Regions from separate parts of the Paraburkholderia sp. XV genome, predicted to be linked through region 1. Evidence: riboswitches for the same ligand, from Rfam matches in the RefSeq annotation. Region 1 holds a riboswitch; the other holds the start of a gene.

The links. A riboswitch is a leader RNA that binds a small molecule or an ion and turns the genes downstream of it on or off. The one in region 1 is predicted to bind cobalamin.
Region 2: it holds a riboswitch for cobalamin, as region 1 does, so the genes downstream of both, KFO72_RS27725 (TonB-dependent receptor domain-containing protein) here and cobW (cobalamin biosynthesis protein CobW) in region 1, are expected to answer to the same signal.

What each region holds. Positions count from the first base shown of each region.
Region 1 covers NZ_JAGUUD010000023.1:64,638-69,296, forward strand. The annotation lists gene cobN (cobaltochelatase subunit CobN) at 1-630, opposite strand, end outside; gene cobW (cobalamin biosynthesis protein CobW) at 660-1,757, opposite strand; cobalamin riboswitch at 1,949-2,218, opposite strand; gene KFO72_RS14545 (hypothetical protein) at 2,372-2,953, opposite strand; cobalamin riboswitch at 3,238-3,513, shown strand; gene cobA (uroporphyrinogen-III C-methyltransferase) at 3,660-4,397, shown strand; gene KFO72_RS14555 (cobalamin biosynthesis protein) at 4,394-4,659, shown strand, end outside.
Region 2 covers NZ_JAGUUD010000072.1:40,259-44,917, reverse strand. The annotation lists gene KFO72_RS27745 (EVE domain-containing protein) at 156-626, opposite strand; RNA gene ssrS (6S RNA) at 764-945, opposite strand; gene KFO72_RS27735 (cell division protein ZapA) at 1,010-1,327, opposite strand; gene KFO72_RS27730 (hypothetical protein) at 1,324-1,686, opposite strand; cobalamin riboswitch at 1,908-2,172, shown strand; gene KFO72_RS27725 (TonB-dependent receptor domain-containing protein) at 2,236-4,218, shown strand; gene KFO72_RS27720 (FecCD family ABC transporter permease) at 4,225-4,659, shown strand, end outside.

The sequences.
Region 1 (4,659 bases):
CTTGTAGAACAGGATCGCGACCACGGGCGCGCCGGGCTTCCAGCGCGCCTGCCAGTCTTCAATCGTGGCGATATCGCGTGCCGGGTGATACAGCGCGGCAGCCGGCAGCGGACTCGGCGGTGCCGGCTCCCTGCCCCAACCGAACCCGCGCCACGCAATGCAACGCATGAACGATTCGGCGTTGTGCGCGCCGCCCTCGCGCAGATAGCGCCATAACTGATGGCACAGGTCCGCGTCAGCCGTGCTGCGCGCGAGCAGGTTCGGGTCTTCCTGCAAGTCGCCGGAAAACATTGCGAGCGTCTGCTGCCTGCGCTGCGCCAGCGCCACGACCTGTTCGATCCCATACGGCCAATATGCCTCGCCGCCCAGATGATCGACGACGACGACGCGCGCATGCTGCAACACATCGTCGAGGTAAAAGTCCACCGAAGCCGGTTGCCGCAGATACGTGACATTCGCGAGGCGCACGCTCGGAAAGCCGTCGCCCAGGCGCGGCACGACGCTCGCAAGCAGCGACAGCGTCGTGTCGGCGGAACTGAGGATCACGATATCGGCCGGCTTCTGGTCGATACGGATCACGCCCTTCGTATCGTCGACGAAGCCGCCCGGGACGGTGCGCAGCAGATGCATCGCGGTGCCTTCAGGTGCCTTAAGGTGACTTAAGCCTGTTGCGCCTGAGCGCTCAAGGCTGCGTCGAGCGCGCGTTGCAGCACCGGCTGATCGAGGTCTGCGCCGATCAGCACGAAGCGGCTCAGCGGCGACGCGTCGAGTTCGCCCGCCTGCCAGCGCCGGTCGAAATAGCTGTCGAAGCGCCCGCCCACGCCCTGAATCACGAGACGCATCGCCGCGTCCTGCAACGCGGCAAAGCCTTTCACGCGATAGATCGTGTGGCCTTCGACCACCCGCTGTAACGCCGCGATCATCGCCTCGCGCGAAGGCGCGCGCGCCATGACGACGACGGAGTCGAATTCGTCGTGGTGATGGTCGGCGTGCTCGGGATCGTCGGCGGAACCGTGATGATCGTGGCGCAGATGAATCGTGTCTTCCGAAGCCGATTCGAGCCCGAGCAGCGCATGCAGATCGAGTTGGCCCATGTGCGCGCGCACCACCTTGACCTGCGGCGGAATCTCTTCGCGGATGACGGCTTCGACGCTCGCCTGCTGCGCTTCGTCGAGCAGATCGGTCTTGTTGAGAATCACGAGATCGGCGGCCGACAACTGGTCTTCGAACAGTTCATGCAGTGGCGATTCATGGTCGAGATTCGGATCGGCCTTGCGCAATTGATCGACGGCGACGGGGTCTTCGGCGAATTGACCGCTGGCCACAGCCGGACCGTCCACGACCGTCACGACGGCATCGACGGTGAAGCTGTTCTTGATGGACGGCCAGTTGAAGGCCTGTACGAGCGGCTTCGGCAGCGCGAGGCCCGACGTTTCAATCAGCACGTGATCGATCTGGTCGCGCCGCTCCACCAGTTGCTCCATGACGGGGAAGAACTCTTCCTGCACGGTGCAGCACAGGCAGCCGTTGGCAAGCTCGTATAGCTGGCCTTCCGTTTCGTTGCCGTTTTCATCGCAACCGATGCCACAGCCCTTGAGAATCTCCCCGTCGATGCCCAGCTCGCCGAACTCGTTGACGATCACCGCGATGCGCAGGCCGCCCGCGTGCTGAAGAATGTGACGCATCAACGTCGTTTTGCCGCTGCCGAGAAAGCCCGTGACGATCGTCACCGGAATCTTGCGCATCTGTGTCTGCATGATGGCTCCGTTGCTCGAAACAGGTTCGAGTGACTTCGACGTTGCGCGCCGTCCGGCACGCTTTTGCGAGGTCTTCAGTGATACACGGGGACGAAAACGGCGCCGCATGCGCTCGCGCCAGCCGAACGACCGGACGCGCAAACGCACTGCGACGCATGAGGAACAGTCGACACGGTGCCGCATCCCCGCAGCATGGCGTCGTTTTCTCGGGCCGGTATCCGGGCTGATGAAAGCGCCGCCTCTCCTTCCCGCGCGAGCGTTTTCGCGCAGTGGATTGTCTGCATGGGCCGCTATTGGACGCACATGCAGCGAGGCCGGCTCTGCATCGTCTGCGCGATGCCTTCACCTACCGTTGCGGGGAGCAGCATAGTTTGGCCGGCGGCTGTGCGCACGGCCCGCTATTTCCCGTTTAACTGCGCGCGCAGAGAGCGCACGCGAGCACCAGAGTGCGTGCGAGTTTAGGCCCGGCGGCAGGTAGCGTCAAGGTGAGACGACGACATCAGGGTTGGCCGATGCCGTCGTTCGGTTGCGTGGATCGCAAAAGAGAGGGTCCGCCGGCTGCCGCCCTGCGACAGCCGTGGAGAGGCACGACTCAGTGGAGACTGAGTGTGAAATTAGTGCGCAGTAGCTTGCGGCGTGACTTCGATAGCCGTCGCCGAGACGAAAACCGCGTGGATCGTGTCGCCGACGTGCAGATCCTTGAGGTCGAAATCCGGCGTGACCTTGATGACCTGCGTCTCGTAGACACCGCGCAGTGTGAGCAGGCGTTTCGCCGGGTCGATCTTCTGCACGGTGGACAGCGTTTCGACCTGATGCAGCGAGTCCCGGCCGTCCGAGCCGCGCACCGTCACCTGCGCATCGACACGCTCACGGATGCCCTTGCCGGCGGGGTCGACCTTTTCGGCCTGGACGAGCAGTGCATTCTTGTACAGCACGTCGACCTTGTCGCCTACGCGCAGCTTGTCGAACCCGGGCATCTTGCCGTCCACCAGCATCGTGACCTCAATGCCGTCCTCGCCCTTCAGCGTGACTGCGCGGGCGCCTGCGTCGATGGCGATGATGCGCGCCTTCAGGTGCACGGGCGGCGCCGCTTCCACGAGCTTATCCGCGTCCCGTGCGAGCGAGTCTGCGGCTTGCACTGAGGTCGCCGTGAGCATGGCCGCCAGCAATACCGACGCAATCGCTGTTATTTTCATGTTGATTTTCTCCCTAAAGTTAATCTGCCGGTTCGACGGCAGATGCAGTCAAAAGCGGTGCCCGGCACCGCTAATCCGGATTGGCGTGAAATTTAATTAGGTATCCGATATTTGATACCGGGAAAACGGTCATTCCACTTCCGGTCACTATAAATGACCGCCCTTAGGATTTACTACCGACAACACTTGAAAACAGTTTTCGAACTTCTTGGAACACGGTGGGAATCGTCGTCGGGCGAGCCCGTCGCACGGTCCCGCGCCGCCCGCCCGCAGGGCGTGTGTGCTATCGTATCGGCGCATCTGGTGCCCCGCGCTGGCTCGAAGGCCGGCGGGGTTAAACGGGAAACAGGGAAGCGCCTTCACATCGCGGCCGCAACACGGGCGAACCACGCGAAGCATGAAGCCGCCAAGCCTGTGCTGTCCCCGCAACGGTCACGCGGCGAGCGGAATGAAGCATGTTTCGCGCAGTGCGTTCAAGGCCACTGCCTGCCATCCGCAGGTGGGAAGGCGAACGCGATGAGCCGCCAGCCCGGATACCGGCCAGTTGCAAGGGGGCGAGAATCTCATCGCCATTCGCTGGAACCGCGGGAAACGGATACTAGCGCCCACGCGCGGCACCGGCTCGAGCAGCCGTCGCGCGTCACAAGCAACATCGCATGACCTGTCACATTCAAGCGCCTGCCCGTGCAGCGGCGCCCTCCTCGCCATGAGCCGCGCCTGGCTGATCGGCGCCGGCCCCGGCGACGTCGAACTGCTGACGCTCAAAGCCGCGCGCACGCTCGCGCTGGCCGACGTCGTGCTGGTCGACGATCTCGTCAATCCCGAGGTCCTGCAGTTCGCGCGCGGCGACGCGCAGATCGTCCATGTCGGCAAGCGCGGCGGACAGCAATCCACACCCCAATCCGAAATCGTCGCGACGATGCTCGATCATCTGCGCGCGGGCCGCAGCGTCGCGCGGCTCAAGGGCGGCGACCCATTCGTGTTCGGCCGCGGCGGCGAAGAGCAACAGGCGCTGCAGGCCGCAGGCATTCACGTCGAAATCATCAGCGGAATCACGGCGGGCATCGCCGCGCCCGCTGCCGTCGGCATTCCCGTCACGCATCGCGACCACGCGCAGGGCGTGATCTTCGTCACCGGCCACGGCGCGGGCGAGCATGAGGCGGACTGGCGCGCGCTCGCCGCCACCCACATGACGCTCGTCATCTACATGGGCATGCGGCGGCTCAACGAGATCGTCGACGCGCTGCTGCGCGCCGGCATGCCGCCCGACACGCCCTGCGCCGCCATCGAATCGGCGACGCGCCCCGAGCAACGCCATGTCCGCGCGACGTTGAGCGAGTTCGTGCAGCGCGTCGCGCAGGCGCAGCTCGGTTCACCGTCGATCGTCGTGATCGGCGGCGTCGCGTCGCTCGCGGCGCCCGTCGATGCCATGCTCAAGCCATGAAGGCGCTGATCGCGGGCATCGGTTGCCGGCGCGGCGTATCGGCCGAACAGATCGAAGCCGCCGTGCGCGACGCGCTTGGCGGCACGCTGCCGTTCGCGGCGCTGACAGCGGTTGCTTCCGTCGATACGAAAGCCGGCGAGCCCGGACTCATCGCATTCTGCGCACGGCACGCGCTGCCTTTGCAAACCTTCACGCGCGCGGCCATCGCCGCGCTCGATGCACCGGTCGCCCCATCGCCGCATGTGCGCGCGCATCTCGGCGT
Region 2 (4,659 bases), on a different contig from region 1:
GCAGGTTGTGCATGCATGCGTCGAGGTCCGCGTCGCCAGACGCAGTGGCGCGGCGCGCGTGGCATGACGCTTGCGAGGCGGTTAGGCGTCTGAAAGGGGCGTCTGGTTCCCGAGTGAATGCTCGAATCTCACGCGAACGCCTGTTCACCACGCATTCATGCAGCGCGCTTTGCAAGCTGCTTCGTGATGAACGCCCATTCCGCCTCCGTGACGGGCGTGATCGACAGACGGTTGCCCTTCGCGAGCACGCGCATGTCGGCAAGCTCGGGATGCTCGCGCAACGCCGCCAGCGCAATCAGCTTGATCTTCTTCTTGAATACGACATCGACGAGCGTCCAGCGCGGCGTTTCCTGCGTCGATTTCTCGTCGTAATAGGGACTCTTCGGATCGAACTGGGTCGGGTCGGGATAGGGCGTCGACGATACTTCCGCGATGCCCGCAATGCCCGGCTCAGGGCAACTGGAGTGGTAGAACAGCACGCCGTCGCCAATCTTCATGACGTCGCGCATGAAGTTGCGCGCCTGATAATTGCGCACGCCCGTCCAGGGCAGCGTGCGTTGCGGGGCATTCGCGAGATCGTCGATGCTCGCTTCGTCCGGTTCGGACTTCATCAGCCAGTAGCGCATGAGTCGGATTGAACGTGAGATAAAAGGAAGGTCTTCGTCGAACTGCTTCAAACGGCTTGCAACGCGGAGCGCGCCAATCTGCACAAAGCGCGCGCCCAAAGAAAAACGGCACCGGACAAAGTCCGATGCCGTTCGTATGGGTCCCCGCCTTAGCCGCTAGGCCGGCATCCTGAACCTGAGGTTCAGAATTGGTCGCAGTTAGCAGCACTTCGGGTACATCAGACAGAGTGACGCGCACACCCGTGCTACAAATTTCCGCAACCGTGCACATAGCATTGGTTCAAGGAATATATGACCTTGGCGAACCAGGCAGGGAAGCTTTAAAACGTTTGCTCTACAACATGAGCCCGACCGCGAAACAATCAAGCCCACCAGAATTTTCTTTACTGCACGCTGCTGTACTGTTGAATCACAGTGCCCAGCTGCTCATTCATCTGGTGCATTGTACGCCGGATTTCTTCGGCGGGAAATGATTCTCCGTGTCGCACGCTGGCTTGCAACCTAAGCAGTTCCGATGCCAGCGACAATGCCGCCATCACCGCTATACGGTCCTGGCCGCGTACGTTGCTGTTGGAGCGGATCTTCGACATCTCGGCGTCGACACGCGCCACCGCTTCGAGCAGCGCCGCTTCCGTTTCCGGCGAGCAGGCGAGACGATAGGGCTGGCCGAGGATCGACACTTCGATCTGCTTCGTGGTCATGCGTTTTCTCCGTGGCGGGTCGCGTCGTTGTTCGCGTCGTGATTGGCCTGCACCTGCTGCTCGGGCGCGAGGAGATCGAGTTGATTGTCGGGCTCATGACCGCGAGCGCGCGGCAGCTTCTCGAGGATGGCGTTCAGACGCACCTGGGCGTCGTCGATCTTCGCGGACAGCGCATCGCGCTCCGCTTGCAATGCGGCGCGTTCTTCGCGGGTCTGTTCGAGTTCTACGCGGGTCGCTTCGCATTCGGCGCGCGCTTGTGCGAGCTGTTCTTCGAGTGCGAGGCGCGCTTCGTTGTAGCGTTGGCTGATCTCGATCAGCCGGCCGATGTTCTGTGACAGTGTTTCGAGTTCGGTGAGCATGTGCTGCGTCCTCTAAAGACATGGCATTCTAGCGCGGAATGTCGCACGCTCGGGCATTTGTCTCGTTTCGAGACGTAACAGTAGCGCTTTAATGCCGCATTATCCAGGTGTGTCGTCGCGATTCACGCATTTTTACCCTTGAAAAAGGGACTCTTTCTAACAGTCCACCCTCGTCGTCCCTGCGCCGTCCCCGCGTTTCTTGACGCGTGTGTGCGCCACTTCTAAACTTGCGGCACTCTGGTGCCCGCGCGCGGTATCGCGCCGCGCGCAGTTAAACGGGAAGCAGGGAGCGAAGTCCGCCCGGACGAGCCAACCTGCGCTGTCCTCGCAACGGTACAACGACCGCAGTTCCTGCAGGTCGACCCATGCACGCGTCGAGCCATCCATGAGAGCCGATGCCGTGCGAAGCGCCACTGCGCATGCTGCGTGGGAAGGCGGGTCGGCCAGTCGTCAGCCCGGATACCGGCCGGAGGCAAGGAGGGTGTTGCTCCTTGTACAGGCATCGGCCCACGAGGAGCGGGCCGCGCACAGGCCCACAGGACTCTTTCGATGCTCACCTCCGTGTTTGTCCACCCGGCGTATCTGCGCCAGGTGTTTCCGCGCCCGCTGTGCCCACACTTCACACGCGCGCCGCTTGCTGCGCTCGCCGTGATCGCCTTCGCTTCAGTCCCGCTCGCCGCAGGCGCGCAGACGGCCGACGAGGCGAACCCATCCGCCACATCCACGGATCGATCGGACAACGGCTCGACCGACATGTCGTCAAAGACGATCCCGGCGACGTTGTCGCCCATCGTGGTGACAGCCGACCGTCGCGCGCAGCGCCTCGCCGACGCGATTCCGCAGACCACGCTGTTCGACGCGCAGGACATCGCGGACAGCAGCGCGCGCGATTTGCCGGGACTGCTGCAGTTCGCGCCCGGCGCGCAGATCGTGCGAAACGGCGGGCCAGGCGCGACGTCGAGTCTCTTTCTGCGTGGCGCGTCGGCGACGCAATCGCTCGTGCTGATCGACGGCGTGCGCGTCGACTCGGTGAGCCAGGGCAACGCGCAGCTCGAACAGATTCCGCTCGACCAGATCGATCACGTCGAAGTGGTCAACGGCAACGTGTCGGCGCTGTACGGATCGGGTGCGATCGGCGGCGTAGTGCAGGTGTTCACGAAGGACGGCGGCAATCATCCGCCGCGTTTTCACTTCGACGTCGAGTACGGCAGCTATCACACGCAACGCCAGGCGGCGGGCGTCGACGGTGCACTCGACAAGGACGGCCGCACGACCTTCAGCGTCACACTCGCGCGCGCGAAGACGGACGGTTTTTCGTCGATCGACCCGGCGCTCGCGCCCGTCAATCCGAACGCAAACGGTTACTTCAACGAGAGCGTGAGCGCGTCGCTGCGCCACAAGCTCAACGACCAGTGGGACATCGGCCTGCGCTATTTTCAGTCGAACGGCAACGACAGCTTCGACAATCCCTTCGGTCTGCCCACCGATCTCAACAATCTGCACAGCAAGGTGCAGACGGCGTCAGCCTTCGCGAACGGCAAGCTCACCGACTGGTGGACCACGCGCTTCGTCGTCGCGACAGGCAACGATCGCAGCAACACGTCGCTCAACGGCGACTACCTATACCGCTACGATTCGGACAACCGGCAGTACACGTGGCAAAACGACTTTACGTTTTCGCGCGATCAAAAGCTTCAACTGGGCTACGAGCATCTCGACCAGACGCTCGACTCGAATCAGTACAGCGCGCCCGCGCGTCACGTGAACTCGGTATTCGCGGGCTACACGGGGCGCTTCGGCAACAGCCAGGTCCAGGCGAACCTGCGGCGCGACCAGTACTCGGATTTCGGCGGAGCCAACAGTTACTATCTGGGCTATGGCTACGACTTCAACGAGCACTGGAAGGTGACTGCAAGCTGGTCCGATGCGTTTCGCGCGCCGAGCTTCAACGATCTGTACTACCCGTACAGCGGCAATCCGCTCATTCAACCGGAGCACAGCCATTCCGTCGAAGCTGCACTACAGTACGCATCCGACGCGCTCGGCCTGCTGAAGCTCACGGCATTCCAGACGCGCTATACGAACCTCATCGACTATGTGCAGACCACGCCGGGCATCTACGTCGCGGAGAACGTGGGACATGCGAAAGTGCAGGGCATCGAAGGATCGTGGCAGGGCCATGTGGGCAAAACCGACGTGCGCGCGGCCGTGACGTTCCAGAATCCCGTCGATGAAGACACGCATACCGACCTGAACCGTCGCGCGCGTCATTTCGCGTCGTTCGCCGCGAACCGCAATCTCGGCAGCTGGCGGGTGGGCGGCGAATGGCTCGTGAGCGGCGAGCGCGACGACGGCGGCACGGTGCTCGGCGGGTATGGCATCGTGAACTTGTCCGCGCGCTATAACATCACGAAGTCATGGTACGTGGCCGCGCAAATCCAGAATCTCTTCGACAAGGACTATGAACTCGCCTACACGTACAACACGCCAAGGCGCGGCGCCTACCTCACGCTCGGCTGGCAGCAGCAATAACGCGCGATGAGCGGACTCGTGCAACGTCAGCCGCAACCCCGACCGGTCCAGCTCGCGCGCGGCATGAGTGCGAAGCGCGCGCTCGCCATCTGGACGGCGCTCGGCATCGCGGCGCTCGTGGTCTTCGTGGCGTCGCTCGCACTCGGCAGCGTGAGCGTCGCGCCGTCGCGCGTGCTCGATGCGTTGCTGCCGTCGCCTGATGCATCGTCCGATCTCGCCACGCAGATCGTTCGCACGCTGCGCCTGCCGCGTGCGCTCGCCGGCTTCGGTTGCGGCGCGTTGCTTGCGCTCGCGGGCGCATTGCTTCAGGTGCTGCTGCGCAATCCGCTGGCCGAGCCGTATGTGCTCGGCGTGTCGGGCGGCGCGGCGAGCTTCGCGCTGGTCGCGATGATGGCGGGCTGCGCGTGGTGGATCGTCGATGCATCGGCGTTCGCCGGAGCG